3 regions of the Staphylococcus condimenti genome follow, and region 3 is predicted to be linked to each of the others. Evidence: riboswitches for the same ligand, from Rfam matches in the RefSeq annotation. Region 3 holds a riboswitch; each other region holds the start of a gene.

Region 1 (11,293 bases), 760 kb from region 3:
ACACTTATATAACAAAGAGTGAAACGGTTACATTTATAGCCTTTTAAAAGATTATTTTTTTGTAAAGATGACTTTCTGGTAAATGTATTTCTTGTTATCAATTTCTTCTGTAAAGTTATTGAGGGTGCATATGCAGATGAGTTCTTTTTCAAAAATTGTTTATCTTAGTTTATTGAAATCTACTTTATGAAACAAAAAGGCAGATTTTCATTTATCATTAAGAAAATCTGCCTTTTACTTCTGAAAATTATTTCTCTATCGAATCTCATTACAATTTATAATGATTTATCTTGAAGCCATTCACCAATTTCTCTGCCCTTTTCCACCATATGACTAAATCCGTTTTCTATTGCATCTGAAATTTCTTTTTTAGAAGGTTTATCTGCCTGCTTATTTTTATCGTCTCTGCCTACGAGTGAAAAAACATAAGAAATACCATAATCATGTACGATTTCATAATCTTCGCCCACTACGCCGCAGACTGCTACAACAGGCACGCCACGACGTTTAGCTGCTTCTGCCACACCAATCGGCGTTTTACCATAAATCGTCTGCGTGTCTATCTTACCTTCTCCAGTAATACATAAATCTGCGTTTTTTAATCTTTCTTCTAATTTTGTTTCTTTAAGTACAACATCAATACCACGTGTAAGTGCTGCTGAAAAGAAAGCGAGTAATGCTATTCCTGTGCCGCCTGCTGCTCCTGCACCGGGTACTTCAGAATAATCATGATTAAAGGTTTGCTCTAATACATCACGGTATTGCGTAAGCGCTGCTTCTAGCGTTTCCAAATCTGTTTCAGAAGCGCCTTTTTGTACACCATATGTTTTAGTAGCGCCGCGTTCACCTAATAACGGATTATCTACATCACAAACAATTTCAAATTCCACATCTTTAATACGTGGGTCCATTTCACTTGTATCAATTCGATTTAAACGTTTTAAAGATGCACCGCCGCCAGGTAATGCTTCTTCATTTTCATCGAAAAATCTCACACCTAATGCACGCAGCATACCTGTGCCGCCATCATTCGTCGCACTGCCTCCAATACCTAAAATGATTTTTTCAGCACCCTTATCTAATGCATCTTGAATGATCTGTCCTGTTCCGAAAGTAGAAGTTAATAAAGGATTTCGGTCCTTTTCAAAGATTCGTTCTAGTCCTGAAGCTTCAGCCAATTCGATGATTGCTGTATTTTGATTGAACACATAAGAATATTGAGCACTTATCTCTTCACCCAGGGCATTATCCACTTTGATCTTTTGATAATCGCCACCAAGTGCAGAGTGCAGTGACTGCATCGTACCTTCACCGCCATCTGCCATTGGTACAATATCATAATCGACTGATTCAGGAAGCACTGCACTTAAACCCATTTGCAATGCTCGTCCTGCTTCTGCTGCTGACAAACTTTCCTTAAATGAATCTGGAGCAATTACTATTTTTTTAACTCTCATGCACTCACCCTCATTTACGTTTTCTTAACTCCATTATATTTGTTTTACATTTTACATCAAAACAAAATACTAATTTTCTATAATTCTCTTTAATATAATTTGAAACGGGTAAATATTTAAAGAGAGGTGAGGTTAAATGGATAGAGAAGTAGTATTGAAAAAAATCAAAGAAATTATGAAAGCATCTCGTATTGGTGTATTATCCACTTCACAAGACAATGTTCCTGATAGTCGATATATGATTTTCTACGATCAAGAATTTGACCTTTATACTAAAACAAGCAGAGACTCTTTGAAGATAGAAGAAATTGAAAAGAACCCAATTGCGCATATCTTACTTGGTTATGATGATACTAAGAATCATAGTTTCCTAGAAATTTATGCTAACTTAGAGGTGACTGAAGACCCTGATGTTATTGATTGGATTTGGGAAGAACAAGACAAATCATTCTTTCAATCAAAATCAGATCCTAAATTATGTGTCATCAGAGCTGTTCCAACTTCAATCAAATTAATGAACAGTGATTCTGAAGATGGACCGCAATTAGTAGAATTCGATTAATATTTAAAGGATCATTTCCTGGGAAATGGTCTTTTAACACAAAAACTTCTGCTCGATTTTTGAGCAGAAGTTGTTTTTTTATTTATAGTTTTTCATAACACGTCGATAAATACGCCCTTTTTTCAATCGATTTACATAAGCTCGCTTATGCAACGAATATTTTTGTTTACGTACTACAGGCAAAATCTCACGATACGCTTCAGCTGCCAGTTCAATAATCGGACGTGCTTTTGGATAAAAGTAATGCAGATTATTAAGTGCATGTTCATACATATCATCAGCATCTCGTGCGTAACTTTCCCATAAATCTATATAATTCTGAGTGACACCTTTATGAAAAACTTCTTTTAAATCTACTTGATATTTCTCAAGACGTTCAGCACTTAAATACACACGATTATTTTTATAATCTTCACCCACATCTCTTAAAATATTAGTAATCTGTAAAGCTTTACCTAATTCAATACCGACTGTATCTGCAGTTTCGCGATATTGTGGTTCTGCTAACACAGGTGTTAAAAGTTCTCCTATTGTTCCGGCAACACCATAACAATATGCATACAATGCTTGATCTGTAGGCAGTGTTGTCATGGTTAAATCCTGTTCTACATAATCCATTAAGGTTACAAATGCATGTTGCGGAACAGAATAAAATTGTAACGTATCACCAAATGCTCTCATCACATGCGCATCACTTTTAAATTGTTTGATTTCAGATTGTCCTGTATATATAGCGTCTAGATCTTCACGGATAGCTTTTAAACGTTCAGGATCCTCATATTCATCTATACTGTCATCTATCATACGGCAAACTGCATAGATTGCCCATATCGCTTTACGTTCACTTTCGGGAAGATTATTGAATGCATAGAAGAATGTTTTAGAATACTCTTCCATAATACGTCTGCAATAGTCATAATCCTCATTTACTGTTTGTTCCACAAAAATCACACCTTGTTGTCATTATTCGAACTTAAAAGAAACTTGTGTTACATATTAAGCGAAAAAGAGACAAATGTCATTTAATAACATGCCTCTTTTTCGAAAACTTAAAATAGAATTTACATTCTGTCATTCTTTATTCAAATTTGTTTTTTTCAATAAAAATTTGTTTTAATAATTCGTTCAAAATGTAAGCATAAACAACATTATTTGTGATGTGTAGCTTTTGTTTAATAACCTGCAAGTAATGCGATAGACATGGCTATTGCACAAATAATTGCCCATACAGCAATGAGTTTCCAAGCGAATTTCAACCACTGAACGTAAGAAATTTTAGCTACTGCAAGTGCCCCCATTAAGATAGCAGACGTCGGGAAGAGCACATTACTAATAGAATCACCATATTGGAAGGCAAGTACAGTTAATTGTCTATTAATATGCAGTAAATCCGAAATGGGTACCATTAATGGCATTGTAGTTAATGCCTGTCCTGAACCTGACGGTATAAAGAAGTTCAGGAAAAACTGGAAGACAAACATCACGATAATCACAATAGATGAAGGCACATCATTTAATAATGTAGTCATGCCATGGATAATACTATCGATAATCTTTCCTTGTTCTAAAATAACTACGATACCTTTAGCGAACCCTACAATCATTGCCCCAAAAAGTATGTCTTTCATACCATCGATGAACGCATCAAATGTACCATTTAAACCGAGCCCGCTAATTAATCCTGCAAGTAAACCTGCCAACACAAAGTTTGCGCTCATTTGATTGAATGTCCATTCATAACGAAAGATTCCATAGACATTAAAAATAATAGCTAAGACAATCATACTGAGTGCCAATGCTTGTCGTTTAGTGAATCTTTCGTAGTTTATTTCTTTATGGCTGTTCCCTTCTTCTTTTTCAAGCTGATAGACAATACTTTTCTTCGGATTACGTTTTACTTTTCGAGCATAGATTAAAACTGTACTAATCGCCGCCGCTAAAATAAACAGATAAATAATAGTTCTCAGTCCCCAACCTGAAAACATCGGTAATTCGGCAACGGTTTGTGCAACCCCAACAGTAAATGGGTTAAGCATTCCGCCAATAAATCCGCTGGCAGCACCGAGTATTACCATAGCTGCACCAGTCATCGCATCATATCCCAACGTGCGTGCAATGATGACACCAATAGGCACAAAAATAATAGTTTCTTCTGCTAACCCTATCGAAAAACCTAATATCGAGAAAACTGTCATTGTAAGTGGAATCATTAAAATTTTAGATGATCCTAATGACTTGATGGCTTGATTGATTCCATTTTCAAAAGCGCCTGTTCTATGTACAATGCCAAAAGCTCCCCCAACCAAAAAGATATAAAATACAATTTCTCCACCAGTTAATAGCCCTTCTGGTACTGCACGAAATAAATCTAAAAATGATACGCCATGTTGTGCAATTTCATGATAAGAACCAGGTACTACAAGCGTTTGCCCTCCTTTTTCTTCACGCTTATATTCACCGGCAGGAATGATATACGTTAAAATACAGGCTACAGCGATAATCATCATTAATAAGGCATAGGTATGCGGTGTTTTAAACTGAAATTTCTTTTGTTTCGATGATTTTGTCTTCCTCTTTGTTTCTGTTGTCTCTCCCATAAACAAAACCCCTTTTATTTTAGATGTCTGAATTTTCTTATTTTTATAATTATAACCTAATCTTAAAGATTTAGTCGGTAAATATTAAAGAAACAATTTTGTGCATTCATAATAAAAAACAAGCTGTTGATTCACAGCTTGTTTTCATCTCTATTGTTCTTAATATGTACACTTTTCTTGTTGTTATTATAAATAATCGAAGCAATACCTAAACCAATTAAAAATAACATGATCAAGTAAATAGAAGGACTAGCACCAATATAAAAATGAAATAGTAAAAACAAAAGTAAAGCTGCAATAAAGTAAATTGGTATAAATCCTTTTCTCCAAAAAACAGATTGACGCATTTCATTTTCATGTTCCAGTTTTGATTTAGCCATATAATCCCCCTCCTTACATTACTCATCTCACATTGTTAGCTTATCATATTGAATATTCCTTTAAAAAATGAATATAATATTGTATTGCTTTTCTTTTTATCTTATATTTAGAATAAATATAAGAGAGGAATTCATCATGTTATTATTCGGCATCACATTATTAATTCTAATCGTCAATTATTTAATCTTTCGCCTCATCGACAAGGATGTTATAAATCAACGTAATTTACTTATCGGTTATCGTACACCATCATCGTTGAAATCATCAGAAGCATGGACTGTTGCTCAAAAATATTTTCAACAAAATTTCAAACGAATCCACATTATATTCTTAATAATAAGTTTTATATGGATTTGGTTTGATTTAATAACCTCATATAAACAAATATCATTTTGGATACAAGTTCTAGTTTATTTAATAGGCACTGGATTAATTATTGCCCTTACCGAAATCAAACTTTACAACTTCAATCACAAACAAAAAGGCTAGCAACACAGCTAGCCTTTTGTCATATATTCAATTAATGCTTAACTTCTTTCTCGGCATTCGAATGATGATTTGTAGATTCATCTGACGTTCCGCTATTTTCATGCGCTTTTTCTGCTTCCCATTTTGCTTCTTTTTCTTTTTGCTTTGCTTTACGTTTCTTTTCTTCACGTACAGCCATCACAATGAAACCTACTGCCAAGATTGGGAATGACATTCCTAACCAGAACATTCAAATCCCTCCATTCATCTAAAATTATCTGCTAGAATTCCTTTCTATCATAACACTTTCACCATCTTGTTTTCACGCTTAAAATGTTAATAGTGCCCTTTCTTGACACGTCTACAAAATCAAGCTACATTGAAAGTAACAAAATAATACGCACTAGGGGTGTTTTTTAAACTGAGATGAGGATTTCCTCAGACCCTTTGAACCTGATCTAGCTGAAACTAGCGTAGGAAAGTGTGAGATAACCGCAGTATGCACTGGTTTGCTTTTATACAGACCGCAGACTGCTCTCTGCCTACGCTGATTCTAGTAATCATGCGTATTTTTTTATGTTCATTTATAGAAAAAGGGAGCGGATGAATATGGCAAAAACAGTACTCGTAACAGGCGGTGCACGTGGGTTAGGTGAAGTAATCAGCAAAACACTTGCTGAGCAAGGTTTCAATATCATCATTGATTATAACCAAAGTAAAGAAGCTGCTGAACAACTTGCAAAAGAAATTGGAAATGAACAGGCTATTGCATTGCAAGCAGATGTAACTGACCGTAAAGAAGTAGACCAGCTGGTAAAAGAAGGAACTGAGAAGTTCGGCCGTATTGATGCAGTTGTGAACAATGCACTTGTTGGTTTTAAATTTGATCCAACAGCACAAAAAGCCTTTCCTGATATGAGTTGGGAAGACTATCAACAACAAATTGACGGCACATTAAAAGCAGCATTTAATGTGGTTCAAAGTGTTGTTCCTCAATTTATTGAACATCAAAGCGGAAGTATTGTAAGTATTGGTACTAATCTTTATCAGAATCCTGTAGTTCCTTATCATGAATATACAACTGCAAAAGCTGCCTTAATCGGCTTCACGCGCAATATCGCATCTGAATTAGGACAATATGGTATTACAGCAAATGTTGTTTCAGGAGGACTTTTAAAAACAACAGATGCAAGTGCTGTAACTACACCAGAAGTCTTTGACTTAATTGCACAAACTACACCGTTGAAAAAAGTGACAACACCTCAAGATGTTGCCAACATGGTTGCTTATCTAGTATCTGAATCAGCTAAAGGCATTACTGGGCAAAACATTACAGTAGATGGCGGTCTTACAATGAATTAAAAACGTACATTTAAAATTGCATTTTATTCTAAGTAATAAAGCAGTTTTTCAATAGGAAATAAATGATTAGGGAGAGCGTGTTCTCCCTCTTTCTCATTCTTTTAAAATAATTAATCTGAGGTGAATAGTAATGTCCGAGCAAAAAAATAAACAACTGCATATCGGTATTCTAATTTTTGGTTCTGGCCATCACCAAGCAGCATGGCTCATGCCTGATTCAAGCGTAGAACGCATTGGAGATATTACTTACTATCAAGAGTTAGCACAAACTGCAGAACGCGGTTTATTTGATGCTGTCTTTTTTGCTGATAATCAGTCTTTTCCTGCTAAAGACGATACAACAATGCCTGCTTTTTGGTTTGATCCAATTGTCAATTTGACAGCTATTTCACAGGTAACAGAACATGTAGGTTTAGTTTCAACAATCTCAAGTACATTTTCTAATCCCTATACAGCTGCAAGACAATTATTAAGCCTCGACCATATTTCTGGTGGACGTGTTGGTTGGAATTTGGTTACTTCTATGACCGATTTTGAAGCCAAAAATCATGGTATGGCAGAGTTGCCGAATCACGATGAAAGATACGCAATTGCTGATGAATTTGCTGAGGTAATGAATGCTGCATTTGAATCCTGGCATCCAAAAGATTTTAAACATAATCGTGAATCAAATAAGTTGGTCGACTCTGAAAAAATCCAGCCTTTTAACCATAAAGGTGTCAATTTTGCAGTTAAGGGCCCACTTTCAACACCAAGCAGCCCGCAAGGCAAACCTGTCGCAATGCAAGCGGGAGCTTCAAAACAAGGCGTAGCTTTAGCAGTAAAATATGCAGATGCTGTTTATTCTGTTTCATGGAATATTAAGCAAGCAAGAAATTTCAGAAAGCGCATGGATACTGAGATTGCTAAGAAAGGCAACACTGACCGGAGTCTTAAAATTTTTCCGGGTTTAGTAACCTATGTAGGACATACGCACGAAGAAGCTTTAGAAAAGAAAGCAGCTTTGGATGAAAAATTACCAATTGAAACTGCTTTAAAGCAATTAAGTTTCTTCGTTCAACAAGACTGCACTGAGTGGGAACTAGATGAAAAAGTACCAGGTTTACCTCCAGTTGAAGATTTCACTGGACCCGTAGGACGTTATGAAACAGTATTAGAAATTATTAAGGATACGGATCCTACAGTACGTGAATTATTAGGTTACTTGAATGCAGGCGGTGGTCATTTAACATTGATTGGTACACCAGAAGAAATTGTGGATGAAATGGAGCATTGGTTCAATGAAGGCGTAGCAGATGGTTTTAATTTAATGCCACCAACACTTCCTGGTAGTCTTGAAGATTTTGTTGATTTAATTGTGCCGGAGATGCAGAAACGCGGTTTATATCGTAAGGAATATAAAGGTTCTACTTTCAGAGAACATTTAGAAGTATAAAGTGTGCGGAATCCGAGAGGTTCCGCTTTTTTCAATTCAAAACCAAATACTGTAGAAAAAATAGCTTGTCTTAAGACTCGCATAGTGAAAATGCGAATGCCTCGAGACAAGCCATCACTGCAATCACAAATAATAAATCTTACTTTTTTAAGTTCATCTTCTAAATTTGCGAAACATTTTAAACTAACAAGTATTAAATCATTCTCCTACTCACTCTCTTTTTTAAATACATGCTGATACTGAACGTAACCTGAAACATAGTGCTCAATATCATCTATCCTTACACGATAGCCATGATGTTTAATAAAGAATGAACCTAAGATTCTTTTAGGATTTTTAAAATACATCGCAAGTTCCGGGTAGAAATAACCTGTACGCTGATAATCTGCACGTGTATGGATAGTATCGATAAGTTCGTCAACATTAATCAACTTGTCGACTACATCTCCAAATCCTTTTTCGCGTGCCTTTGCGATAATATGATAAGTTGCCATTAACATTTCCATGAAAGTAGGGAATGTTGTGATTCTGTTTTTAATATAATCAAGATAACTTGATACGTTTCGAATACCGAACTCAATATATTTTTGTTCAGGAGCAATTTGAATTAATTCATTCGTACAATAACCGAGCCAATGATCGTGATACTGCCAATATTTGAGATGAATAAATCGTTCAAACATGGCTTTGACTGTTTCAAGCCATTTAGGATTTTTATCGATTTGATACAAACGTAATAAGGCCAAAGCAGCTTCTCCATCATAATAAATCACCCGGAATTTTTCTTTAACCTCTAACGTTGGATAATGCAGCACATGCACAGTTTGAGCAGTTTCTGAATCAATCATCGTCAAGATACCTTCTGCTACTTTCTGTGCAGCTTCTAGATATTTAGGATGCTCCGGTTTAATTTGCAGATATTCACAAACCGCAAAGATGAATGCCGCATTTTGTCCCAACTTAATTTCATTGATATTTTTAGTATCATCAAAAATATGACCTGTACCGTTTTGTTCAAATAGATAGTTATTAATGAGATAATCAATGGCTTTCTCTGCAACTGTTACATCTTCTCCTAGATAATGAAGGCCTTCTATCATGGCATAAGTCGATGATGAATGTCGCAAATTATTGTAAAAACTAATTTTTTTATCAAAATGTGGGAAATAGCCGTAATTAAATTTGCCATCAGCCTGCAGTTCATTTTGCAAATGCTTCGTAGATGTTTCAATCATTTTATCGATTTCTCGGGAAAGATTTGTTACGTTTCTTAAGCCTTTTTCTCGTCCTTCTGCGTCCAATTCAAAGACTCCATTAACTTCAATAAAATAACCTTTAGTGTAGAACTTTGTAATGTTTTTGCCTTCATAATCTTTACGTCTGAATGCATTCATTTGTTTTGTATATTTTTTCAGGTAGTTATTGATATTATCTTCAGACAGGAAAAAAGATTTTTTATCTTTAGCTGGACGTACAAAAGCATTGACATTTATTTCTTCAGCCATAAAAGTAAGATTCCAATTTTTATCCAATGCGATTCCGAAATCCACGTAATTGCGTCTGGTATTTTCCAGTTCTTTTCTAACTTCATCAAAAGATGCTTCTTCAGTACGGTAAACAAAATCTATTTTAACCCATTCAGGAAACCTTCCTGCTTTTTTCTTAAATTGTTCATATTGCTTTATGATATCTCTTTTAATATTCGAAGGGTGTTTCAAAAGTTTGATTGTTGCTTTCATATTAGGATTCCCTAAACTAACAAAAATATAATCTCTGCCTAATAAATTCTTCTCTGCTTTTTGTAAAATTTGTTCAACTTCGTTGGTTATATTCATGAGTTCAATTCCCTTCTTCTATATGTATAAAAAGGGCCGGAACAAAGTCCAGCCCCCTATTTAAAGGATTTTATTCCATTTTATCTTTCTTACGGCGTCCGAATAATAATGCAGAACCTAGTGCTGCAAACAAACCACCGAATAATCCAGCTTGTTTATTATCATTACCCGTATCTGGCAATCCTTTATCACCTGAACCATGATGGCCATTATCTCCATCTGAATCATGGTGAGGTTCTCCTGGATGATCTCCGTCAGCATCCGCATCGACATCTGCGTCGGCATCCGCATCGGCGTCGGCATCAGAGTCAGCGTCGGCGTCAGCATCCGCATCAGAGTCAGCGTCGGCGTCAGCATCCGCATCGACATCTGCGTCGGCATCCGCATCCGCATCGGCGTCGGCATCAGAGTCAGCATCCGCATCAGAGTCAGCGTCAGCATCAGCGTCGGCATCCGCATCTGAATCGGCATCCGCATCTGAATCGGCGTCAGCATCGGCATCGGCATCTGCGTCTGCGTCGGCGTCGGCATCGGCATCCGCGTCGGCATCAGCGTCAGCATCTGCGTCTGCGTCGGCATCCGCGTCTGCGTCGGCATCGGCGTCGGCATCCGCATCAGAGTCAGCATCTGCATCGGCATCGGCATCCGCGTCGGCATCAGCGTCAGCATCTGCGTCTGCGTCGGCATCCGCGTCTGCGTCGGCATCGGCGTCGGCATCCGCATCAGAGTCAGCATCTGCATCGGCGTCGGCATCAGAGTCAGCGTCAGCATCGGCGTCGGCATCAGAGTCAGCGTCAGCATCAGCGTCGGCATCCGCATCTGAATCGGCATCTGCATCCGCATCGGCGTCAGCATCGGCATCGGCATCAGCGTCTGAGTCAGCATCGGCATCTGAGTCAGCATCCGCATCGGCGTCAGCGTCGGCATCTGTATCCTCATCTCCGTCTGCCTCACCTGATCCTTGTTGATAAATATTTTCATTATCCCAACTGAAGTAATAATGACCTTGCCCATCTTCTGTAGCATCTGAAGTCATTTCTGCTCTTGTCTTAATAGTTTCGCGGTTTCCATCTTCAGCTTGGCTGTTTAAAATAATAACATAACGACTTCCATTAGAGGTTAAATCTTTAAAATCTAATGTCAGAACTTCTCCACCATTTTCATCCTTATGATACTGCGGATTGAAGTTATAATTT
Region 2 (11,293 bases), 480 kb from region 3:
GAATGTTGCTGTTCTGTCTGTGCATGTGCATCGCTTGTTTTCTTACCTTCATTACTGCTGCATCCTGTTAAAAGCAAACTCAAACTTGCGACTGCTGCTGAATATGTTAAGAATCGTTTCACGCTATTGCCTCCTATGTATAAAGAATCAGAACTCGTCACTTTCAATCGACGAGTTCCTTTTCTTTGTTAAACCTGCTTATTTTTTATTTCCATCTTTTTTATTGTCATCTTTTGTAATACCGAATTGGTCAATCAATTTAACAGATCTTGGTTCACCTTTGCTGATATCTCCGCGTAGTTGATAAATCTTCACAATCAATTTGTTGCCTTTAACTTCGTATACTGAGAAGTTTTGATCTGAAGAATCACGATTGTTTTCATGACTGTCGTTAAACGCTGCTGTTTTTTGAGGTTGTTCACCTATTGCAAATAAATTGTTGTATTCTTTACGTTGTTCTTCAGTTAACCATTTTAAATCTGGTTGAATTTTCTTAATGTGATCTAATGAACGGCTGTAAATATCATCATATGCTTTTGTACCGCCTGTGTTCGGTAATACGTATACTGAACCTTTAGGGTTGTCATAATATTTAACGCCATCTTTACCTGTCACTTGTTTCGCATCTTCAATCTTCGCATTTACAAAGCTGTTCTTAGTAGAAGTATGTTGTAATACTTTAGTACGTGCTAATACGTGGTCATGACCTTGTAATACTAAATCAACATCTAAATCATCAATTTCTTTTGTTAATTCTTTACGCACTTTTTTAATATCTTCATCAGTCAATGCATGGTAAGACTTAGAGTACATTGGTTTATGCAAGTTTAAAATAATCCATTTAGAACCATTTTTACGTGCTTTTTTAATGTCCTCTTTAATCCATTTCATTTGTTCTTTACCGATTGCTTTTTCATCTGGGTTATCTTTACTTTTCTTATTGTCGTTTGTATTAGCAACTACCATATGTGCATTATTGTAATCAAATGAATAGTATGAACCGCCATTGACTGCATTGTTTGCTTTAGGCACATTAACGTGGCGGTTGAATCGATCTAATAGCTTTTTGTCATCTTCATTGAATGGATACTCATCGTGGTTACCTGCTGCAGCTGCAATAGGTAAAGACATAAATGATGGACGAGATTTATCGTAAATATCATTCCATTCATCTTCCGTTTGTGAATTCTCTACAAAGTCCCCTGTATGCAATGCAAAGTCTGGATTACCTGCTGTTTTAATTGCTTCTGCAATTGTATTTGCACCAAATTGTGCTTCATTTCTCACGTGTTCGTTCCAGTAAGCATTTTGTGTATCCGTATATTGTACGAATTTAAATGGATCTTTTTCGCTGCCGCCTGTTTTAAATTGTCCCACTTGGCTTTGTTCACCATTTTTGCTTCCTACTTTATAGTAGTATTGTGTATTAGGTTTTAAGTCTTTAGCTTGTGCTTTGTAAACATATTCTTTTTCATTTTTCAAAGAAGCTTTACCGTGCTGATCTCCACTTGTCCATTCAGGACCACTTACATTTTCATCCGTATAATAACCATTGATTTTTTCTTTACCATTCTTATCTTTAACAGGTTCACCTTCATCATTTTTCTCTACATCTGCAAAAATAAAGTGTCCTGTTTTGTCTCTTTCTATGTATTGAGAGTCCACTTGTTTTGCTTTGGCTTCAAAAGTCTTAGCATCTTTCATATCTTTAGAAGTTGAAACCCATACTTGAGGTTTTTCTGCTTTATCAGTCGTATACCAGTTGAATCCCATTTCTTTTTGAGGATTACCGTTGAAGTTTGTAATGATTCTATTAGGTGTGTTCTTTTTAGGAATCGGTGCAACTTCAGGTTTTTCTTTCATCAATTTGATACCATCTTTATTTGTTGCTTGTTGTGATTGATCATTTTGCTGTGTTTGTTGGGATGCAGCTTGATTATTTGTATCCGCTTCTGCATTTTGCGGTGTCCCTGCTGCTAATAACAACATTAAACTTGCCATACTGCCCGCTACAATTTTAGTCATCTTGATATTCTTCAATGCCCTACCTCCAAAATAGATATGATTTAATAAGGGAAGCATTCAACCTTAAAAATAGAAACCTTAAAACAGTTAATTATGGTCGTTGACTCCCTTTCACCTAAATTGTAGCAACCAAGTTTTAAGAAATTATTAATTTAATGTTAGGACTGTAAGAATTATTCATGAGAATCATATAAACCAACAATAATTATATTGTTTTGTTTAATCAACGTAATAAAATACTATACATAGTATTTTAAGGATTACATGAACCCAAAATAAAAACTCCCGTATTTTAACAATACGAGAGCTATTGGCACTTCATTTATTCAAATGCATGAATCGTGCCATTTTTAATTGTTGTTGAGACATTAATATTATCATCGACAATAACTAAATCAGCATCTTTACCAACTTGAATACTGCCTTTTTTATTATCAATATCTAAAGCAATCGCTTGATTTAAACTTGTCGCACGCCATACTTCTTCTAAAGATGACTCTGTGAATGCTATTAAATTACGCACGCCATCGTTCATTTTTAAAATACTGCCTGCAAGTGCGCCAGAAGCTAAACGTGCTTCTGATCCTTTAACAGTAACATTTTGTCCGCCTAAATCATACTCTCCATCTGGCATTCCTTTAGCACGCATTGCATCTGTAATCAAGTAGAAATGCTGATTGCCTTTCATTCTGAACGCTGTCTTAATTGCAGCAGGATGTGAATGTATACCATCTACAATTGCTTCTGCATTAATCTCATCATTCGTCCATACTGCACCAAAAACGCCCGGCGCACGATGTTCAAACGGTGTTCCTGCATTATATAAATGTGTTGCATGTTTAGCACCATGTGCGACAGCTTCATTCACTTCATCATATGTCGCAACAGTATGCCCGATTGAAAAAATAATATTATCACTGAGTGCTTCTAAAGCTTCTTTTGCACCTTCTACTTCTGGCGCAAAAGTCATGACTTTAATATTACCTTGTGCAACTGCTTGGAAATGTTGAATCGCATCGATAGTAGGTCTTTGTACATATTTTGGATTTTGTGCACCTACTTTATGTTCTGAAATAAAAGGCCCTTCTAAATGAACCCCCGCTACCTCAGCAGCATTTTCTTTGTCTTGAAACTTCATATATTCCACAACATTTTCCAAAGCACGGTCAATGTTTTCCACAGATTGTGTCATTGTGGTCGCTAAATATGTTGTTGTCCCTTCAGATAATAATGACTCAGATAAATGTTTCATCCCGTCAAAAGATGCATCCATCGCATCTTCTCCATAACCGCCATGAATATGAATATCAATAAAACCAGGCAAAATATTTTTACCCTCAGCATCAATAACTTGTAAGTCACCGTTATAATCCCCTGAACCTACTTCAGCAATTTTTCCATTCGCAACTCTGATGTACCCTTGATCTATTACTCCATCTTCTGTATAAATATGGCCATTAGCCACTACAAATTCTGTCATTGTTTTCCCTCTTTTGCGTAATGTATAGTCATCCGTATTTTACCATATATTTTATAAAGATTTTTTAAAAGACAACTTATGTAATGATAATAATGAAAAAACAGAAGCATTTTCAGCCCCTGCTCATCTCATTTGTTATTTTAATCTTTAACCAATATACCTTTTTATTTTCTGCTCAGCTACCAACAATGCTTATTTAATCAATAAATATTGCACTATACCTATCACTGTCGAAAAAATTCCAGTAAAACCTACTGCTATAGAGAGCATCAAAGTTAAGTCTCTTCTCAAATCCTTGAAGCTGTCTTTTACGTCATTGACACTTTCTTTTACATCATTAACACTTTCTTTTACATCATCTATACATTTGAATATCATTTGATGTTCTTTGCTGTTTAATGCTTTAAACTCATCGATACGCTCGTGTATCATTTGATGTTCCTTAGAGTTTGTTTCCTTGAATTCATCTATTGTTTTATATATTTGCTGATGCTCTTTGCTGTTAGCTTCCTTGAATTCATCTATCGTTTTATATATCTGTTGATGCTCTTTGCTGTTTGTTTCTTTGAATCCATCAATACTTTGATTTAACATACAAACATTGTTTTCTCTAGCCTCTTTAAAATTTTGAAAATCTGTTTCCAATCGATCTAATCTTTTAATAATGATTGAATGTTGCGTGTTACTTTGTTGATTGTTTGGGTGTGTGTTCATGTTGTTTCCTTCTTTCTTAATGTCATTGTGAACGTTAAGCATTTTACCTACAGTTGAGTATGCGATTTTGCCTTTACATTAAGATAAGAAATGTTGGACTACGTTAATGAGAGCTATAGTAGCTGTCACGATAGTAGCACCTAAACCTAATTCCCACTTCAAGTCTTTCTTAAATTCATCAAATTTATTGTTTATTTTCGATTCAAGATTATCTATTTTTTTGTTCATTTTCGATTCTAGATTATCAATCTTTGAATCTAGACTTTCTATTTTATTGTCTATCTTTGCATCTAATTTCTCTATTTTTTCGTCAATAGCATCTATTTTTTCATGCAGACGTTTGTGTTCTTTTTCATTTTCTTTTTCAAAACTGTTAATTTTTGTACTCAAAAGACGATAATTCGTATCCTTATTTTCTTCCAAATGTGTCATTCTTAATTCTAAATGATCTAATCTTGTGATGATTGCTGAATTTTGCGCGCTGCTTTGATGACTATTTTGTTGTGCACTCATGTTGTTTCCTTCTTTCTTAAGGTGTTTTATACTTTGTGAAGTGCCTGCAAAATTAGGATGGTTAAAATACTAAGAAGGTATCACGCAATTCATATTCAATTTTAAAATCAACTTACGTTCTACCTTACTCATCGTTTTTCAACCACCTTTCATCATCTTTCACTTACCACAATCTTTTTATCTTTTACAATAAAATTAAAATAATAATATTATACAAAATTCACAGAGAAATTGCGAGCAAAATCTCACCTTATTTCTGATTTATTTTTCCATTCTCAGACGCTGCTAAAATGCTGTAGATGGTTTCTAAATAAGGTGTATAAAGATCCAAAGATTGTCCTGTCCGATATATAAATCCTTGAATTGCATCCACCTCTAAAGGCGCACCATTGATAATGTCATAATACATACTCGTTCCCATATCATCTGGATACCCTGCATATATTTTCATAATATCTTCTACAATTGTTTCTGGTAACACAATACCTACTGCTTCTGCTATTCTTTGTCCTTCTTCTAATAAATTACGACATAAATTGCGGATTTCTGGCACTTTTAAAACCGAAGCAGTTTGTCTTCCCGCTGCAGTTACTGAATTAATACCAAGGTTGACGAGCAGCTTATACCAAATATACGTTTCGATATATGATTGAAGTTGAAACTCCAAACGCGTATCTGCTAATTGCTCAACGAGTTCAGCAGTATATTCATCTTCTTGCAGCTGCAAAATGCGATCTCTGAAATGTACAACACCCTCATCTGTTTTTTGCCCGCTGATATAAACAACCGCTTGATATACATGAGGATGGTCAATTTTTTCAATTTGACCATGACCGTTTTGTGCCAAAATAATCACGGTATCATCATCAATCACATGTTCCATTTGTTCAATTACACGATCCAATTGATGTGTTTTAACCGCTATAAAGAGTACGTCTAATGTGTCATTGAATCGTGCTAATGTTTCAGTCTCAATAACTGCTTCTTCTTTTGTATCACGTTGTTGATAAAGGACTTCCCCCTCTTTTCTCCCAAACAGATGTACTTGATTTGAATTGAAATTACGCAAAAGTTCATAAGCAATTGTAGTACCGACTGCGCCTGGTCCAATAATTCCATATTGTAGATCCACTTAAATCACCTCGAAATTTCCTTATTTGTGTTATTATATCGTTATATTAAATAAAGGATATGATGAAATGAAACAATTAAGCAATTTATTTGATATGAAGAAGAATAACGAAAAAATAACAATGGTGACAGCATACGATTATCCAAGTGCTAAACAAGCAGAAGCTGCTGAAATTGATACTATTTTAGTAGGCGACTCTTTAGGTATGACCGTACTTGGTTATGATAGTACTGTACAAGTCACTTTAAACGATATGATTCATCATGGAAAAGCAGTACGTCGCGGTGCTCCAAATACCTTCGTAGTCGTCGATTTACCGATTGGTACTGTGGGTATCAGCGATGAAAAAGACTTAGAAAATGCGCTGCGTTTATATCAAGAAACAAAAGCTAATGCAGTTAAAGCTGAAGGTGCACATTTAATCAGTTTTATTACGAAAGCAGCAGCAATGGGTATTCCTGTTGTGTCTCATTTAGGCTTAACACCTCAAAGTGTCGGCATTATGGGATATAAGATGCAAGGTTCTACAAAAGAAGCAGCAAAACAGTTGATTTCAGATGCTGAAGCAGTCCAAGAAGCGGGTGCTGTGATGTTGGTATTAGAAGCGGTACCGAGTGATTTAGCTGCGTTAATTTCTGAACGCTTAGATATTCCTGTTATCGGAATCGGTGCAGGCAAAGATACAGACGGACAAGTATTGGTCTATCATGATATGTTGAATTACGGTCAAGAACATCGTGCGAAGTTTGTGAAGCAATATGGTGATTTTTCAAATGGTGTTGAGGCTTTACATCAATATCATAAAGAAGTACGTGAAGGTATCTTCCCTTCAGAAGCTTATACGTATAAGAAACAAATCTTGGAGGAATTAGATTAATGACTGAGGTAATTACAAGTATTCAAGATATGCAGCGTCTTGCTCGTGATTTTAAATATGACGGCAAATCTATCGGGTTTGTTCCTACTATGGGTGCATTGCATGATGGCCACTTAACAATGATGCGTCGTTCGGTTAAAGAGAATGATGTGACTGTGGCGAGTGTATTTGTAAACCCGCTTCAATTCGCACCTGGCGAAGATTATGATGCTTATCCGCGTGATATTGAAAAAGATACAAAAGCCGCTGAATCTGCTGGTGTCGATTATGTCTTTCATCCAAGCGTAGAAGCGATGTACCCTGATGAAATCGGAGTAGCATTAAAAGTCGGCAGATTGGCTGAAGTTTTAGAAGGAGCGCAACGCCCTATTCATTTCAATGGTGTTGTCACTGTTGTAAATAAGCTTTTTAATATCGTACAGCCTGACCGTGCTTACTTTGGTAAAAAAGATGCCCAGCAACTTGCGATTGTCGAAAAAATGGTTCAAGATTTCAATCATCCTATTGCGATTGTGGGTCAAGATATTGTACGTGAAGACGATGGTTTAGCTAAAAGTTCGCGCAATGTGTATTTGACAGAGCAAGAACGCCAAGAAGCACCTGCTTTGCAAAAAAGTTTGAAACTGGCTGAAAAACTCTATCGTGAAGGCGAAAGAGAGAGTAAAATAATTGTGGAAGCGGTCACTGCTTATTTAGAATCGCATACAAGCGGTCATGTTGATGAAGTTGCCGTTTACAGTTATCCTGAATTAGTCGAGCAGCATCACATCAAAGGTCGTATTTTCATCTCGCTCGCAGTTAAATTTTCTAAAGCACGCTTGATAGATAATCTTATAATCGGAGATGAAGAAATTGATTAGAACAATGATGAATGCTAAGATTCACCGCGCACGTGTGACTGAATCAAACTTGAATTACGTGGGCAGTATTACAATAGATGCAGATATTTTGGATGCGGTAGATATTTTACCGAATGAAAAAGTAGCGATTGTTAATAACAATAATGGTGCACGTTTTGAGACGTATGTGATTAAAGGAGAACGCGGAAGCGGTAAAATTTGTTTGAATGGTGCTGCTTCACGCCTTGTTGAAGTGGATGATGTTGTCATCATTATGACATATGCACAATTAAATGAAACTGAAATTGCAAATCATGCACCTAAAGTAGCTGTAATGAATGAGAAGAATGAAATCGTTGAAATGATTCACGAAAAGGAAAATACAGTTGTGTTGTAATTAAGGATGACCATTTTATATTATCTATAGTTATATTTATGTACTTGTGCATTGAAGAAGGTAAGTAAAATATAATAAATACAACAACATTATGGCATACCAAACCCCTTACTATTGGCGTAGTAAGGGGTTCTTTTTGGTATTATTGGTGGTTATCGTCGTCTTTGCTGCGATGGTTCAACCAATATGCAAACCGCACAACGATGCAGCTTCTATCGTCGAAACGATAAAAGTATATATCGTTTCTAACAAAAAGCCTTTGCTATAGATTTTCAGCAAAGGCTTTTTTGAATTCTATTATTTAATATGTGTACGAACGAAGTTGCCTGTGGCACCATTCATTGCTTCGCCGCCAGCCATTTCTGCTTTGGCGTAATTTGTTGTTGAATTTGCCCATATGTTGTAGCCATACGTACGTAAACCGAAGATTTGATAATTGCCGTTGACCATTGGTGAACCTGACGCACCTGCACGGAATTTATCTTTCGTTTGTAATTCAGTACCGTTTGAAGATTTTTGGATGAAGCGGTAACTGCTCCAATGCGTCTTTGTATTGTCGCCATTTTGCCAAGGATAACCTACAGAATATAACTTCGTGTTATATTTCAGACCATTAATCTGTGAATTTGAAGCTAATTTTAATGGTGTTGCATATTTAGACATTTTTTCTTTCGTATACACCAAAGCGACATCTGCATTTGGTACTTTCACGACTTTTGTAGCATGAAAAGTATAAGGACGTTTAGATCCATCTCTTGCCATATCGAATGAAATATATTTTGGATTAGCTGCAGAACCTTTCGCATTATCAATTACATGTGCATTAGTAACGAAAGTATAGTTGCCGATGACTGTGCCCGTTCCCATACTGTCTTTTCCTAAACCTTTCCAACCATCTTTATTACTTACTCTTCCAACTGCTTTATATTTCGTATTCATTGTATTTGAAATATGATGAATGTCTAAGACACTATTTGAGATTTTTTTAGCTTTCGGATAAGCTGTTGCCTCATTATTACTTGCCATTCCATTATAGTAATAGTCCCCAGCCGCATGTGCTTCTTCTCCGCTCATACCTGAAAAAGAAAAGCCTACAATAGCACAAACTGCTGCCATTCCTACTTTAAAACTTTTAACTTTCATCTTTAATTTGCCCCTTATTATTAATTTAATAATGAATTGTGTTGCATTGAATGCTAAATACATTTTACTTTTAAAAGAAAGATAATACAATCTATTTCTGAATTTAAATTATACTGATAAACTCTCTTTACTTTACCTGTTGCTTTTTCGCCCTACTTCCTTTATGATGATTTTGTAAAGTAATGGTGATGCGGTTTAAGATTATGAAAATATTGCATTAATACCTCGCTACACGATTTGTTAGTGCACTTTCTCGCATTGCTTAACAAAGAAAAATAACAATAAGTCCACTGGAAGTGCCTGTTCATACAGGCTGAGATTCTCATAGGGATGAGAAAATTCTTGGAACCTGATCCAGTTTATACTGGCGTAGGAAAGTGGCGTATTGCACTTTTTGATGCGCTGTTTTCCTATATGGAAGCAGCGCTTTTTTTGTGGCTAAATCGAAGAAGGTATTTAATATGTATGTTGCGATAACGCCATATCGCGTATTAACCCAACAAGATTTAATACACTATATAGAAATTGAATCAGTGATTGATACATTAATTTTCAGAACACCTATGGAACCAAAAGAATTAATAAATCTCATAAAAAATTTAATGCAAGCAGGTTTTCCTAAAGACAAAATTACAATCCATACTGATACCGACACTCTACAAAAACTAGATTTGAATGCCATTCATTTTCGTGAAGGAGATGAACGTGCGTACAACTTTAAAACAGCAAACCCTGATATTTGCGTCAGTATGTCGACACATAACAGCCAAAGTGCGCAAGCAGCTGAGGCGCACAACTTGGACTATATCTTGTTCGGTCACCTTTTCCAAACAAAATCTAAACCAGGAAAAACACCAAGGACAAACTCTGAAATCGAGTCAGTATTAAATGTCAATATTCCAGTTGTTGCATTAGGTGGCATAAATGCAGACACATTAAGTCTTGTGCCAAAAGGATTTTCAGGCATTGCTGCGATTTCGTATTTCAGAGAACAGGATTTAGAGACCATTCGTTCAGCAAAGGAGGCTGAGTAAAAATGTTTGATTTAATTATAGTTGGTGCAGGCGTAATTGGAATGTCGATAGCTCGTCATTTAAAAGATAGCGGTATGCAAATTGCATTAATCGATCGTGATATTGAAGGACAGCATGCTTCTTATAAAGCAGGAGGTATGTTGGGTGCACAGAATGAATTTAAAGAAGACAGTCCTTTATTCCGACTTGCTCTAAAATCACGAGAAAAATTCAACGCTTTAAGTATAACTTTAAAAAAAGAAACTGGTATCGATATCCAGTACCAACAAAATGGACTTATCAAGATTGCGACAAATGAGAGAGACGTAGACGATTTGCATCAACAATACGAATTTTTGCATCAACATGATAACGATGTTCAATGTTTAAATAATACAGACTTAGGCGAATTGACACATTACCTGGTTAAAAGTTCTGAAGCAATGATGTATGTGCCTCATGATCATCAAATTAATGCGAATCATTATACAAAAGCCTTGCACACTTCACTGACATCAGATGATTCAGTAACGCGCTTTAATCATACAAATGTAGAAAATATAGAACGAGAAAATCATCATTATATTGTATCAATTAAAAATAAAAACAAAACGACTGAATTAAAAGCAGAAAAAGTAGTTGTAGCTGCAGGAGCTTGGGCAGGATTTTTAGCGCATGATTCTGAAATACAAGAAAGAGTCAGTGGTGTCAAAGGCGAAGTCTTATTAGTAGAAAATGACGATTTAGATTTAAAACAAACACTGTTTATGACTAACGGGTGCTATATCGTACCAAAACCGCCAAACCGTTTTTTAATCGGTGCTACTAGTTACTTTGATGATTATTCTGTTGGTGTCAGTGTTGAAGGCAAAGAGTGGTTATTGCGAGAAGCGATTGAACGTGTTCCAGAACTTGCGAGCAGCCGCGAATTAAAATATTGGTCAGGCGTACGCCCCTGGACACAAGGCGAACAACCAATTATGGATGAAACAAAACCTGGTCTTTGGGTAATCACGGGTCATTATCGTAATGGCATTTTACTGTCACCGATTATCGGAGAACTGATGGCAGAATGGTTGAAAACAGGTGAGCGACCAGAAGAATTAGCACCTTTTAAATTGGGGAGGGAATCTTATGAAGTGCATCATTAATGGCGATCC
Region 3 (11,293 bases):
TAATATTCTGTAATAGCTTGAGAAAGTGGATGTTCTGATTGTTGTTCCATACTCTTTACAAGTGTTCCGAATTGCTGATTGTCTGTATTATCGATCACTTTAAAAACTGTAGGGTGTCCTTCTGTTAAAGTACCTGTTTTATCAAATACAATAGTATTCACATTTTGAGTTTGTTCTAATGCTTCTGAAGATTTGAATAAAACACCTAATTCAGCTGCCCGACCAGAACCTGCCATAATCGATGTCGGTGTTGCAAGGCCTAATGCACATGGACAAGCAATCACAATTACAGCGATGAAAACTTCTAAACTAGATTGGAAATTAAGTGGTGTAACCAAACTGAACCAAATAATGAAGACAACTAGTGCAATCATTAATACTGTCGGCACAAAAATACCAGATATTTTATCAGCTAGGCGTTGAATGTTTGGTTTTTCACCTTGTGCTTCTTCCACAATACGAATAATTTGATTTAAAACTAAATCATCGCCCGTTTGAGTGACTTTAACTTTAATAAAGTTACCGTGATTAAGCGTTGCACCAATCACTTGATCACCTTTTTCCTTATCAACAGGGATACTTTCTCCAGTCAGCATAGATTCGTCTATACTCGTATCTCCTTCTGCAATTTCACCATCTAGCGGAATATATTCTCCGCTTTTAATAAGCAAGATATCACCTTTTTGAACTTGGTCTACAGGAACTTCAACCGCTTCTCCATCTCTTTCCACACGTGCTTCTTTAACTTGCAGCGATAACAATTTATTAATCGCATCACTCGCATGGCCTTTAGCTTTAGCTTCAAAATATTTACCTAACAAGATTAAAGTAATTAAGACTGCACTTGTTTCAAAATATAAAGGAATATGTGTCTCACCATAATGAATAATGGCTAAATAAATACTATAGAAATAAGCCGCTGAAGTACCAAGTGCAACAAGCACATCCATGTTGGCACTCTTATTTCTCAATGAACTGTATGCCCCTTTATAAAATTGCCATCCTAATATAAATTGGACTGGTGTCGCTAAAATAAATTGGAACCAAGGTTGCACCATAAAATGAGGTAACGGTAAGAAACTTAGAAAACTAAAATGCCCCACCATGGTATAAATGAGCGGTATTGATAAAATAAGAGATACGATGAATTTATATTTTTGTTTATCTAATTCTTTTTTCTTTCTTTTTTGTGTTTCTTCAGCCGTTTCAATCGCAATGGGTTCATATCCTAAATTTTTTACTTTTTCAAAGATTTCATTTATATCGATATCATTGCCGTTAAAATCAACCGCTGCTTTTTCAGTTACCAAATTGACGTTGGCACTATCAACGCCTTCAGTTCTATTTAAAACGCGTTCTATCCTTGTAGAACATGCAGCACACGTCATACCTGAAATTTTAAATTCCGCTTTTTCCAACATCCTCACTCCTTATACCCTACAAGGGTATATTTCATTTTAAAAATAAAGGCAAAGTTCTTTTTAAAATAGAGAACTTGCCTATTTATATTATTCAACTTATTTTACAACGTCATATCCAGCATCATAAATTGCTTTTTCTATTTCAGATAATACATTTGCTTCTCCATTAAACTTCACATCTACTGTATCATTTTCTGGGCTTGCATTGACATTATCGACACCTTCAATTTTACCTACTGCTGATTCAACTGCTGATTTACAATGTCCGCAACTCATACCTTCAACTTTTAATTGTTTCTCTTCCATTTATAAACACTCCTTTAATTTAATATTTGATAACCCGCATCATAGATTTCTTTTTCAAGATTATTGAGATTTACAGGTGTTTCGTAACTGATTTTGATTTCATTTGAATCCAAATCTACTTGTACTGCAGTTACACCTGTCATTTCTATAAGATGTTGATGTAATTTATGCTGTTCTTCTTCAGTTTCCATTCCATCAATTTTAATTACACTGTTTTGCATAATAATCTCCTTTAATCTTTAATTAATTTTTGAACGGTAACAAGCAATTCTTCCATTGCTTCTTCAGCGTGACCATCCTCAACTTTATGCATGATACAACCTTTCATATGGTGATCAAGCAATCGTACTGCTACACTGTTCAAGGCTGAACGTGTTGCACGGATTTGTGTAAGTACATCATCACAATAAACATCTTCTTCAATCATTCGGTTAATTGCTCTGACTTGCCCCTCAATACGGTTGAGTCTTGCTTTCAAGTTGGACTTAATTTGTTCTGAATGATGTGCTTTGTCATTTTCGGTCATTTTAAAACCTCCGTTCATATCGCTTTCAACATCATCATATACCCTAGTGAGGTATACGTCAACCTATACCTATTCCGATTTAGCTGTGTTACAATAAAAAGCATTAGAAACAATATTAGCCGGGTAAAAACTCGTTGTTATTGATAATTCGGAGGTTTAAAAATATGTATTATCTCGAAATGCTGGTGCAGCAAACAAACCTGGTTTTCAATATTATCTTAATCGCTCTATTTATTTTGAACTTATTTTTCAGCTTTACAATTGTTTTCTTAGAACGCAGATCTCCTGGGTCCATTTGGGCTTGGCTGCTCGTTTTAGCTTTCCTTCCTATTTTTGGCTTTATCATTTATCTCTTGTTTGGCAGACAAATTCAAAGAGAACATATTTTCAAAATCAATGAAGAAGATAAAACAGGATTAGAAATGATTGTTCAAGAACAAGCAGAAGCATTAAAAAATGATGAATTCTCAAAAGGAAATCACGTTATTGTCAAACATAAGTCTATGGTTCAAATGCTGCTTTATAATAATTCAGCATTCTTAACTACAGATAATGCGTTGACTATTTATAATGATGGTAAAGAAAAGTTCGAAGCTTTAATTCAAGATATTGAAAACGCACAATCCTATATTCACATTGAGTATTACATTTTCCGTAATGACATTTTAGGCAAACGTGTACTTAAAGCATTAGAAGACAAATTAGAAGAAGGTCTTGAAGTAAAAATGCTTTATGATGATATGGGTTCTAGAGGTTTAACTCTAAAAGACTTTGATGAATTCAGAAAAAAAGGCGGACAAGTTGAGTCCTTCTTTCCTTCTAAATTACCTTTAATTAATTTCCGTCTTAATTACCGCAACCATCGAAAAATTGTAGTGATTGATGGTGTCATTGGTTATGTAGGTGGTTTTAATGTTGGAAAAGAATATCTGGGTATGTCTAAAAAATTCGGATATTGGAGAGATACACACCTTCGTATTGTAGGTGATGCGGTCAATGCGTTGCAGCTTAGATTTATTTTAGATTGGAATTCTCAAGCTAAACGCCATAATATCACTTATTCAGACCGCTATTTCCCAGATATTGATACAGGTGAATCAACTGGTATTCAAATTGCTTCAAGTGGTCCTGATGAAGATTGGGAACAAATTAAGTATGGTTATTTGAAAATGATAACTTCAGCTAAAAGATACATTAAAATTCAGACTCCATATTTTATTCCAGACCAAGCCTTTTTAGATGCTGTTTCAATTGCTGCTTTAGGCGGTGTGGATGTAACGATTATGATTCCGAATAAACCGGATCATCCATTTGTTTATTGGGCTACTCAAAAAATGTAGCCTCATTACTAGCTTCAGGAGTTAAAATCTATCATTATGAAAACGGCTTTTTACATTCTAAAATGATGGTCATTGATGATGAAGTAGCAAGTGTCGGAACAACGAATATGGATCATCGCAGCTTCACGCTTAATTTTGAGGTTAACGCTTTTATTTATGATCAATCTACAGCAATACAGTTGAGTGAACAGTTCAATAAGGATTTAGAAAAAAGTGCCCAATTCACAATTGAAAAATACGAAAACCGTAGTCTTTGGGTAAAATTCAAAGAAGGTATCTCTTATCTCATTTCACCTATTTTGTAAGATTAAAGGAGAATTATCAATTAAATGAATCAATATCAACAGTTAAAAGAAGCAGAAAATTATATGAAAGCTCATCACAGCGAAGATGCAACAGGACATGACATTGAACATGTGATGCGTGTTGTCAAAATGGCGTTATTCATAGCAGAACAAGAAGGTAGTGGAAATCCTTACATCATACAGATGGCAGCCTTGCTGCATGATACAGTAGATTCGAAACTTACAGATGAAAACAAGGCTTATCAAGATTTAAATGCTTTTTTAGATAAAATCGATGTTTCATCTCAAATTAAGAATAAAGTTCTAGAAATTATAGAACATATGAGTTACAGAAGCGGTAAAAACAATGATATTGAAATGTCACGTGAGGGTTATATTGTGAGAGATGCAGATCGTTTAGATGCAATCGGTGCAATTGGTATTGCGCGTACTTTCCAATTTGCTGGTCATTTTAATGAACCTATGTGGGTTGGAGAAATACCTGATAATATTTCAGGCGAATATGACTTAGATGATTATTCTCCCTCAGCAATCAAACATTTTTATGATAAACTTTTTAAATTGAAAGATTTAATGCATACTGAAACAGCACAAGCTATTGCTGAAGAACGCCATCGCTTTATGGAATATTTCGTTGCTCAATTCTTTAAAGAATGGGATTTCACAAATTAAATTGAAAGTTTTTTTGAATTAGTAATGCCCCTATAAAGTTTCACTTTTTAAGTGTCAACTTTATAGGGGCTTATTTTATCAATCATTTTATTATTTTAAGGAATGAGCCATTATGATATCAGTTTGTGTTTCATCGCCCATTTGGAATTTATGTTCTGTAACTTTTTTAAAACCTGAGTGTTTATAAAATTCAATTGCCTTTTTATTTTTTTCCCATACTCCTAACCAAACACTCTTCTTATTTTCGTCAACGGCAAAATTAATTGCAAAATTCATTAGTTTTTTGCCATATCCGTAATTTTGATAATTTTTTAAAATATAAAGTCTTTCTATTTCTAAAGAATCTGATGCAATGTCTTCAGTTTGTGCTGAACCCACATTTAATTTTAAATATCCTACGACCTTATCATTGTCGTATAAAAAGTAAAAATATGAGTTGGGGTGTTCTAATTCTCGTTGTAATTTATCATAGGTAAAAGCTTTATTAAGATAATCTTTCAAATTGTCTGGGTGATTCATTTCTCTAAAAGTATCATCAAATGTTCTAAAACTGATTGTTTGTAATTCTTTAATATCGTCAGTTGTTACTTTAACAATTTTCATTTTTTGCCCCTCCTATAAAATAACCCTTTTCAAATTTATTCCCTATTTCATTGAAAATAAAGAAAATCAGCTGCAACTTTTATATTACAACTGATCCTCTTTACGATCGATTATTTTTTCTTTTTATTTTTCTTAGAAACTACTTTTGTACCTTTAGATTTAGAGTTACCTGCACTGCCATGTTCTTTTTCATAAGCAGCTATCATTGGCGCTACTTCTTCTTTAGCTTTTTTTGAATAATAAGCATTCGCAATATACGTTTGTACAATCAAGAATGCTGCACTCACTGACCAGTATAAACCAAGTGCAGAAGCTGAACTTAGCGCTACCCAAATAATCATGATTGGTGAGATAATCATCATCATATAACTCATTTGTTTTTGTTCAGGAGGCATACTGAATGTTGACACATATGCTTGTAAAAAGTATAAAACACCTGCAATAATTGTTATCCAAATATCAGGTTTTGACAAATTAAACCATAGGAAATGAGAATGCTCAGTAATACCGCCGGGTGATGGGTATTTTAATACAAAGAATAATCCCATAATAATCGGCATTTGAATCAACATCGGCAAGCATCCTAACATGCTTTGCATCGGATTCATGTCATATTTTTTATAAACTTCCATCATTTCTTGGTTAGCAGCCATTTTGTCTTCTTGCGTACGAGCGCGTTGTACTTTTTCTTTAACTGCATCCATTTCTGGCTTTGCAATTACCATTTTCTCACGCATCATATGACTATTTTTATAGTTCGATAACATAAACGGCAATACAATAATACGAATAGCGAGTACCAATACGATAATTGCTAATCCATAATCATTATTAAAACTAGAACCTAGCCAGTGAATTATGTTATCCATATTTTTTACAAATGTATTATAAAAAAAGCCTGTGCGATTCTCTAGTTTTGAGTAATCACAACCAGCAAGAAAAACCATAATCCCTAAAAGCAAAGGTAATAATGCTTTTTTCTTCATTTTTCCACCTCTATTGGTATTATTCACATAAAAATAATTTTACCATAATCCGCGAGAGGTAGAAAACAAAAATATGTGAAACCCTTAACTATTTAAAATATTGTAAGAAATTGTGTACAGTTTCTGTAACATGTGGGCTTTTTGCGATCGCCGAAATAACAGAAACACCATCTGCTGATGTTCTTGCGATGTCTTGCATATTATCTAATGATATTCCACCAATTGCTACGATCGGCATTTCTCCTACTTGTCTACGAAGCGTTTCAATCATTTTTGGACCTACTGGTTCGCTTGCATCATCTTTTGAAGGCGTAGCGAAAATTGGTCCAACACCGATATAATCAACGTATGTTAAATCAGAAGCATTTAATTCTTCTAAATTACCAATACTTAATCCAATGATTTTTCCTTCAAAACGACTTTTAAATTCATCCACCGCTTCATCATCTTGCCCAACATGAATACCGTCTGCATCAATTTCTTCTGCTAAAGCGACATCATCATTAACAATGAAAGGAACATTATAAGATTTACATAGAGCCTGTAATTCTTTTGCAAGATCAACTTTATCCTGTCCGGTTTTTGCGCTATTTCCTTTTTCTCGGAATTGATAAAGCGTGATACCGCCTTCTAAAGCTTCTTTCAAAACTTCTTGAATAGTTCTGCCTTCTGGTATATCTTGGGTCCCGCAAATAAAATAGACATTTAAATCTTTAGATTGAAACACTTATTTCACCTCTTCTAAGTTGCAATTTTCTGCAACTGCATCTGAATCAATACGGTAAAGCGCATCGATAAATTGTGTTAAAAATGTTCCCGGGCCTTTGCTGTCACTAAGTTGTTCCGCACGTTCAGCTGCAATGTTATAAACTGAAACAGCTTCAATCAAAGTTTCAATTGAAGGATGCGTATTTCTGAATAAAAAAGCACCTACAACTGCACCTAATAAGCATCCTGCGCCTGTAATTTTAGCAAGAAAATGAGAACCGTTACTTAATTTTACAACTTTGTCATCTTGAACAATAACGTCTGTTTCTCCAGTTAGTATAATAGCAGTTTGATATTCTTTATATGCTTTTTCTGCAATATCTACAACATCTAAATTATCAGCACTATCTGTACCTTTCATGGTTGCTGTATCATCAATTAATGCTAAAATTTCTGAAGCATTTCCTTTTATCACAGTTGGTTTAATTTTTTTCAAAAAGTATTTACAAAAGTCTTTTCTATATTTTGAAGCACCTACAGCAACAGGATCAAATACTAGGGGTGTTTCGGTTTCGTTAGCTATCTTGGCATTTGCTAGCATCGCATGCTCATGGTGTTTTGTTAAAGTTCCAATGTTAATTAAGACACTGCCAGCTACAGGATAAAAGTCTTCAGCTTCTTGTGGTGCTTCACTCATAGCTGGACTGGCACCTAGGCTTAACAAGCCATTTGCTGTAAAGTTCTTTACTACATCATTGGTATAGCAAATAACAAGCGGGTGTTCAGTTCTAATTTGATCTAAAATATTATTCATCATCTAACCCTACTTTCTTCATATACGCAAAATGATTAACTGGTCCTCTTCCTTGGCCAATTTCAGGAGTATATTTAATGCTTAAAGCAATAAAGTCTTTTGCTTTTTTAACAGCTTCATAAATTGTTTTTCCTTTAGCTAATTCGGCAGTAATCACTGCTGAAAAAGTACAACCTGTCCCGTGTGTATGTTTAGTATCATACCGTTCACTTTCAAATACTTCTAACCCATCTTTTGTAAAGAGATAATCTTTGGCAATATCTTCATCTTCAATATGACCGCCTTTTATGACAACACCTTTACTGCCTATTTCATTAATAAAAATATCTCCTGCTTTTTTGATTGCTTCTTCAGAATCAAGCTTGAATCCAACGATTTCTTCAGCTTCTGGTAAATTCGGAGTTGCAACATCAGCAAGCGGTAATAATATTTCTTGTAAAGCCTGCTTACCTGCATCGTCCATCAATGAATCTCCGCTTTTAGCTAGCATAACTGGATCGATTACATATGGAATTTCTGGATGTTTTTCTAAATAACTTCGAATCAATTCCATCATTTCTTTCGTTGCAATCATTCCTGTTTTAATTGCTTGTGGTAATTCATCATCAAAAACACTATCTAATTGTTCTTTTAACCACGTAATATCTAAATTATGAATATGTTGGACCCCTTTTGTGTTTTGGGCAACAATGCTTGTAATTGCAGCCATTCCATATACTCCGCAAGCATGGAATGATTTCAAATCTGCCATTACACCCGCTCCGCCTGTAGGGTCTGTACCAGCAATTGTTAAAGCTATTTTAGGTTTATTCATACTCTTTCTCCTCCAAATTGCCATTTTTCGCTTGTATAAGCCATATTAAAAAAGTTCAATTCATGTACTGTACTTTGCAAATAATTTTCTCTCACTTCATTTTTTTCAGTTTCAGACATATTTGCTGTTAATTGATTCATTAAATCATCTAGTACTTCAATTAATGGGTCCATTTCTGTGTTATAAAACTCAAACCATTTTGCTAAAATCGAGGACTTATTTAAATTCGGATCTTTCATTGCACGTTTTGCAATAATTGCATAAACATATGGGCATGGTGCCATTGCAGCAATTGCATATGCGGCATTTTCATGCGCATATACATTGTAGTACATATGCTTAATATAATGATCACCACTAGGCGGCCAAACCTTTTTTTGTACAATTTCATTATAGTTTTCACCGATATAATCAGCCATATATTCGTGTGCTTCTACTTCACCATTTACTATAAATTGAATTTGATCAACTAAAAAGCGGACACTTTCTAAATCCGGCATTTTCGGTATTAATAATGCATAAATATTTGCGAACTCTCTTAAGTAAGAAGCATCTGCTCGTAAATATTGGCGTAAAGCTTCTTTTTCAATATCACCTTTTAAAAGTTCTTGGATAAAATGATCTTGATAAATTTCATCAATAATCGGCTGTGCATCTCTCTCTAATGTTTCTGCAAAATTCATTTCAAAATCCTCCAATAAAAAAACTGCAAACCTTCGTAGGAATGCAGTTTAATATTTAGAATCTTTATTCTGAATATACTACTTTCCTACGTTGGTACGAACCAAATCAGGTTATAAGGGTCTAGTCAAACTATCTCAGCCGTCAGGCGCCCCTAGCAGTTTTATAAAGTTTAGTTTTTAATACAATTTAAATGTATCAAACCCCTTAGTGTTATGCAATGTTAAAGGGTTATAAACAAAAAAGCCGAGACAAAAGTCTCGACTGAAGTTTAAATTAATATGCCCAGTGTCCTGCACCATTACCATTATCCCACAAAGTAAGAGCTGCTTGGTCTTGAATATGTTCAGGAGCACTAGCTGGGTTTACGCCTCTCCAACCTGCTGGAGCAACTGCATCCCAAGTAGTTTGTAGGAATTGATATTTACCTGCTGCACCTGAATAAGGGTTAATTGCATGAATATCACCACGAGATTCACGGTATACAATTGCTTGTAATGCTGCTGGAATATTTCCATAGCTACCTGAATTTGATGCTGTATATGATTGTTTTGGTGCAGTATAGCTAGTTGATTGTGTGTTATAGCTATAATTTGTATTATTGTATGATTGTGTATTATAAGTTTGAGTTTGTTGAGCTACTGGAGCTGCTTGTTGTTGAACTGAAACTGCTTTAGAAGTTGATTGAACTGGTTGTTGAACAGTTCCAACTGCTACATAACTCCACTCCCAATATGTACCATTAGATTCGAAATGGAATTCATAACCTTTGTATTCAAAATCAAAATCATATGCACCTGTTTGTACAGGATGTTGATTTAATTCTGCAGGATTATTTAATGCTGTTTCCGCTAATTTAGCTTGTTCTGTTGTATTTAACTCAGCTGCATCCGCATTATGTGATGCCACTCCTGTTGCTAAAAATGCTGCTGCCGCTACTGATGATGTCACTAAAAGTTTCTTCATTTAATAAAAATCCTCCTATAAGGTAATTACATATATGATTTATTCGCTACAACTATAATAGCATTTAGTACAATAACATAGGTTACAATAATATAAATGTTATGTTTCATTCGTTACGTATGTATTACAAAAAAGCGGATTCCATTCTTAAAATAAGAACGGAGTCCGCTTTTTGGATGTAAAACAATTAATTTTAGTTTAATAAATTAAGCTGTTACCCAGTGACCTGCACCAGCGCCGCCATTATATAATTTAACTGCAGCTGCATCTTGTACAGATTCTGGAGCACTTGCTGGTGAAACACCTCTCCATTGAGGATCTACAACTGAATCCCAAGTAGTTTGCAAGAATTGGTATTTACCTGCTGCACCTGAAGATGGGTTAATTGCATGAATATTACCACCTGATTCACGTTGTGCAATTAATTGCAAGTGAGCAGGAATGTTAACAGATGAACCTGATGAAGCTTGAGCAGGTGCACTGTATGATTGTGCTTGTGTATTGTAAGATTTAGTTTGTTGTTGAGCTGGTGCTGATTGTTGTTGTGCTACTGGAGCTGCTTGTTGTGCTGGTGCAGCTTGAGTAGTTGTTGCTTGAGTTGGTTGAACTGATGAGTTAGAAGCTGATGTTGCATTGTAGCTCCAGCTCCAGTTAGAACCATCTGATTCAAAGTGGAATTCGTTACCGTTATATACGAAATCAATATTATAAGCACCTGCTTGTACAGGGTGTTGGTTTAATTCTGAAGGGTTATTAAGAGCTGTTTCAGCTAATTGTTGTTCTGATTGGCTTACTTCTGCTGCGTGAGCGTTATGTGAAGCTGCTCCTGTTGCTAAGAATGCGGCAGTGGCTACTGATGATACTACTAATAATTTTTTCATTTAAAATAAATCCTCCTATAAGGTAAAAAGTTTATATGATTAATTTGCTGTATTCATAATAGCACCAAAAAAGTTATCATAGGTTACAACAATATAAATAGTATGTATCAAATTTTACATGAATATTACAAACAAAAAGCGGATTACCATCCATAGAATGATAATCCGCTCTCGAATTAATTGCTAATATTCAAATATAATAAGTCTCTAACTTATGCAGTTACCCATTGGCTTGGGCCAGCTGTGTCATATAATTTTTGAGCTGCTGCA

The links. Region 3 has a riboswitch for thiamine pyrophosphate ahead of tenA (thiaminase II). Riboswitches for the same ligand answer to the same signal wherever they lie in the genome.
Region 1: another riboswitch for thiamine pyrophosphate. It lies ahead of A4G25_RS08765 (3-oxoacyl-ACP reductase); the one in region 3 lies ahead of tenA (thiaminase II).
Region 2: another riboswitch for thiamine pyrophosphate. It lies ahead of A4G25_RS09835 (thiamine phosphate synthase); the one in region 3 lies ahead of tenA (thiaminase II).

Annotation. Positions count from the first base shown of each region.
Region 1 is NZ_CP015114.1:1,775,329-1,786,621, reverse strand. It holds gene A4G25_RS08800 (glycerate kinase) at 276-1,457, opposite strand; gene A4G25_RS08795 (pyridoxamine 5'-phosphate oxidase family protein) at 1,594-2,019, shown strand; gene A4G25_RS08790 (phytoene/squalene synthase family protein) at 2,098-2,961, opposite strand; gene A4G25_RS08785 (YfcC family protein) at 3,192-4,616, opposite strand; gene A4G25_RS08780 (hypothetical protein) at 4,748-4,963, opposite strand; gene A4G25_RS13390 (SdpI family protein) at 5,064-5,486, shown strand; gene A4G25_RS08770 (hypothetical protein) at 5,518-5,715, opposite strand; TPP riboswitch at 5,861-5,962, shown strand; gene A4G25_RS08765 (3-oxoacyl-ACP reductase) at 6,075-6,827, shown strand; gene A4G25_RS08760 (LLM class flavin-dependent oxidoreductase) at 6,958-8,262, shown strand; gene A4G25_RS08755 (hypothetical protein) at 8,469-10,097, opposite strand; gene A4G25_RS08750 (fibrinogen-binding adhesin SdrG C-terminal domain-containing protein) at 10,168-11,293, opposite strand, start outside.
Region 2 is NZ_CP015114.1:2,061,382-2,072,674, reverse strand. It holds gene A4G25_RS09885 (hypothetical protein) at 1-122, opposite strand, end outside; gene A4G25_RS09880 (purple acid phosphatase family protein) at 199-2,040, opposite strand; gene nagA (N-acetylglucosamine-6-phosphate deacetylase) at 2,348-3,505, opposite strand; gene A4G25_RS09870 (DUF3106 domain-containing protein) at 3,698-4,219, opposite strand; gene A4G25_RS09865 (hypothetical protein) at 4,298-4,732, opposite strand; gene A4G25_RS09860 (oxidoreductase) at 4,983-5,864, opposite strand; gene panB (3-methyl-2-oxobutanoate hydroxymethyltransferase) at 5,932-6,741, shown strand; gene panC (pantoate--beta-alanine ligase) at 6,741-7,601, shown strand; gene panD (aspartate 1-decarboxylase) at 7,594-7,977, shown strand; gene A4G25_RS09840 (trypsin-like serine peptidase) at 8,275-9,120, opposite strand; TPP riboswitch at 9,403-9,513, shown strand; gene A4G25_RS09835 (thiamine phosphate synthase) at 9,582-10,154, shown strand; gene thiO (glycine oxidase ThiO) at 10,157-11,284, shown strand; gene thiS (sulfur carrier protein ThiS) at 11,268-11,293, shown strand, end outside.
Region 3 is NZ_CP015114.1:2,536,676-2,547,968, reverse strand. It holds gene A4G25_RS12245 (heavy metal translocating P-type ATPase) at 1-1,421, opposite strand, end outside; gene A4G25_RS12240 (copper ion binding protein) at 1,518-1,727, opposite strand; gene csoZ (putative copper chaperone CsoZ) at 1,742-1,948, opposite strand; gene csoR (copper-sensing transcriptional repressor CsoR) at 1,960-2,253, opposite strand; partial or broken gene cls (cardiolipin synthase) at 2,418-3,898, shown strand; gene A4G25_RS12220 (HD domain-containing protein) at 3,923-4,570, shown strand; gene A4G25_RS12215 (GNAT family N-acetyltransferase) at 4,661-5,173, opposite strand; gene yidC (membrane protein insertase YidC) at 5,284-6,159, opposite strand; gene thiE (thiamine phosphate synthase) at 6,248-6,886, opposite strand; gene thiM (hydroxyethylthiazole kinase) at 6,887-7,681, opposite strand; gene thiD (bifunctional hydroxymethylpyrimidine kinase/phosphomethylpyrimidine kinase) at 7,674-8,495, opposite strand; gene tenA (thiaminase II) at 8,492-9,178, opposite strand; TPP riboswitch at 9,245-9,342, opposite strand; gene A4G25_RS12185 (transglycosylase family protein) at 9,453-10,142, opposite strand; gene A4G25_RS12180 (transglycosylase family protein) at 10,349-11,023, opposite strand; gene A4G25_RS12175 (transglycosylase family protein) at 11,236-11,293, opposite strand, start outside.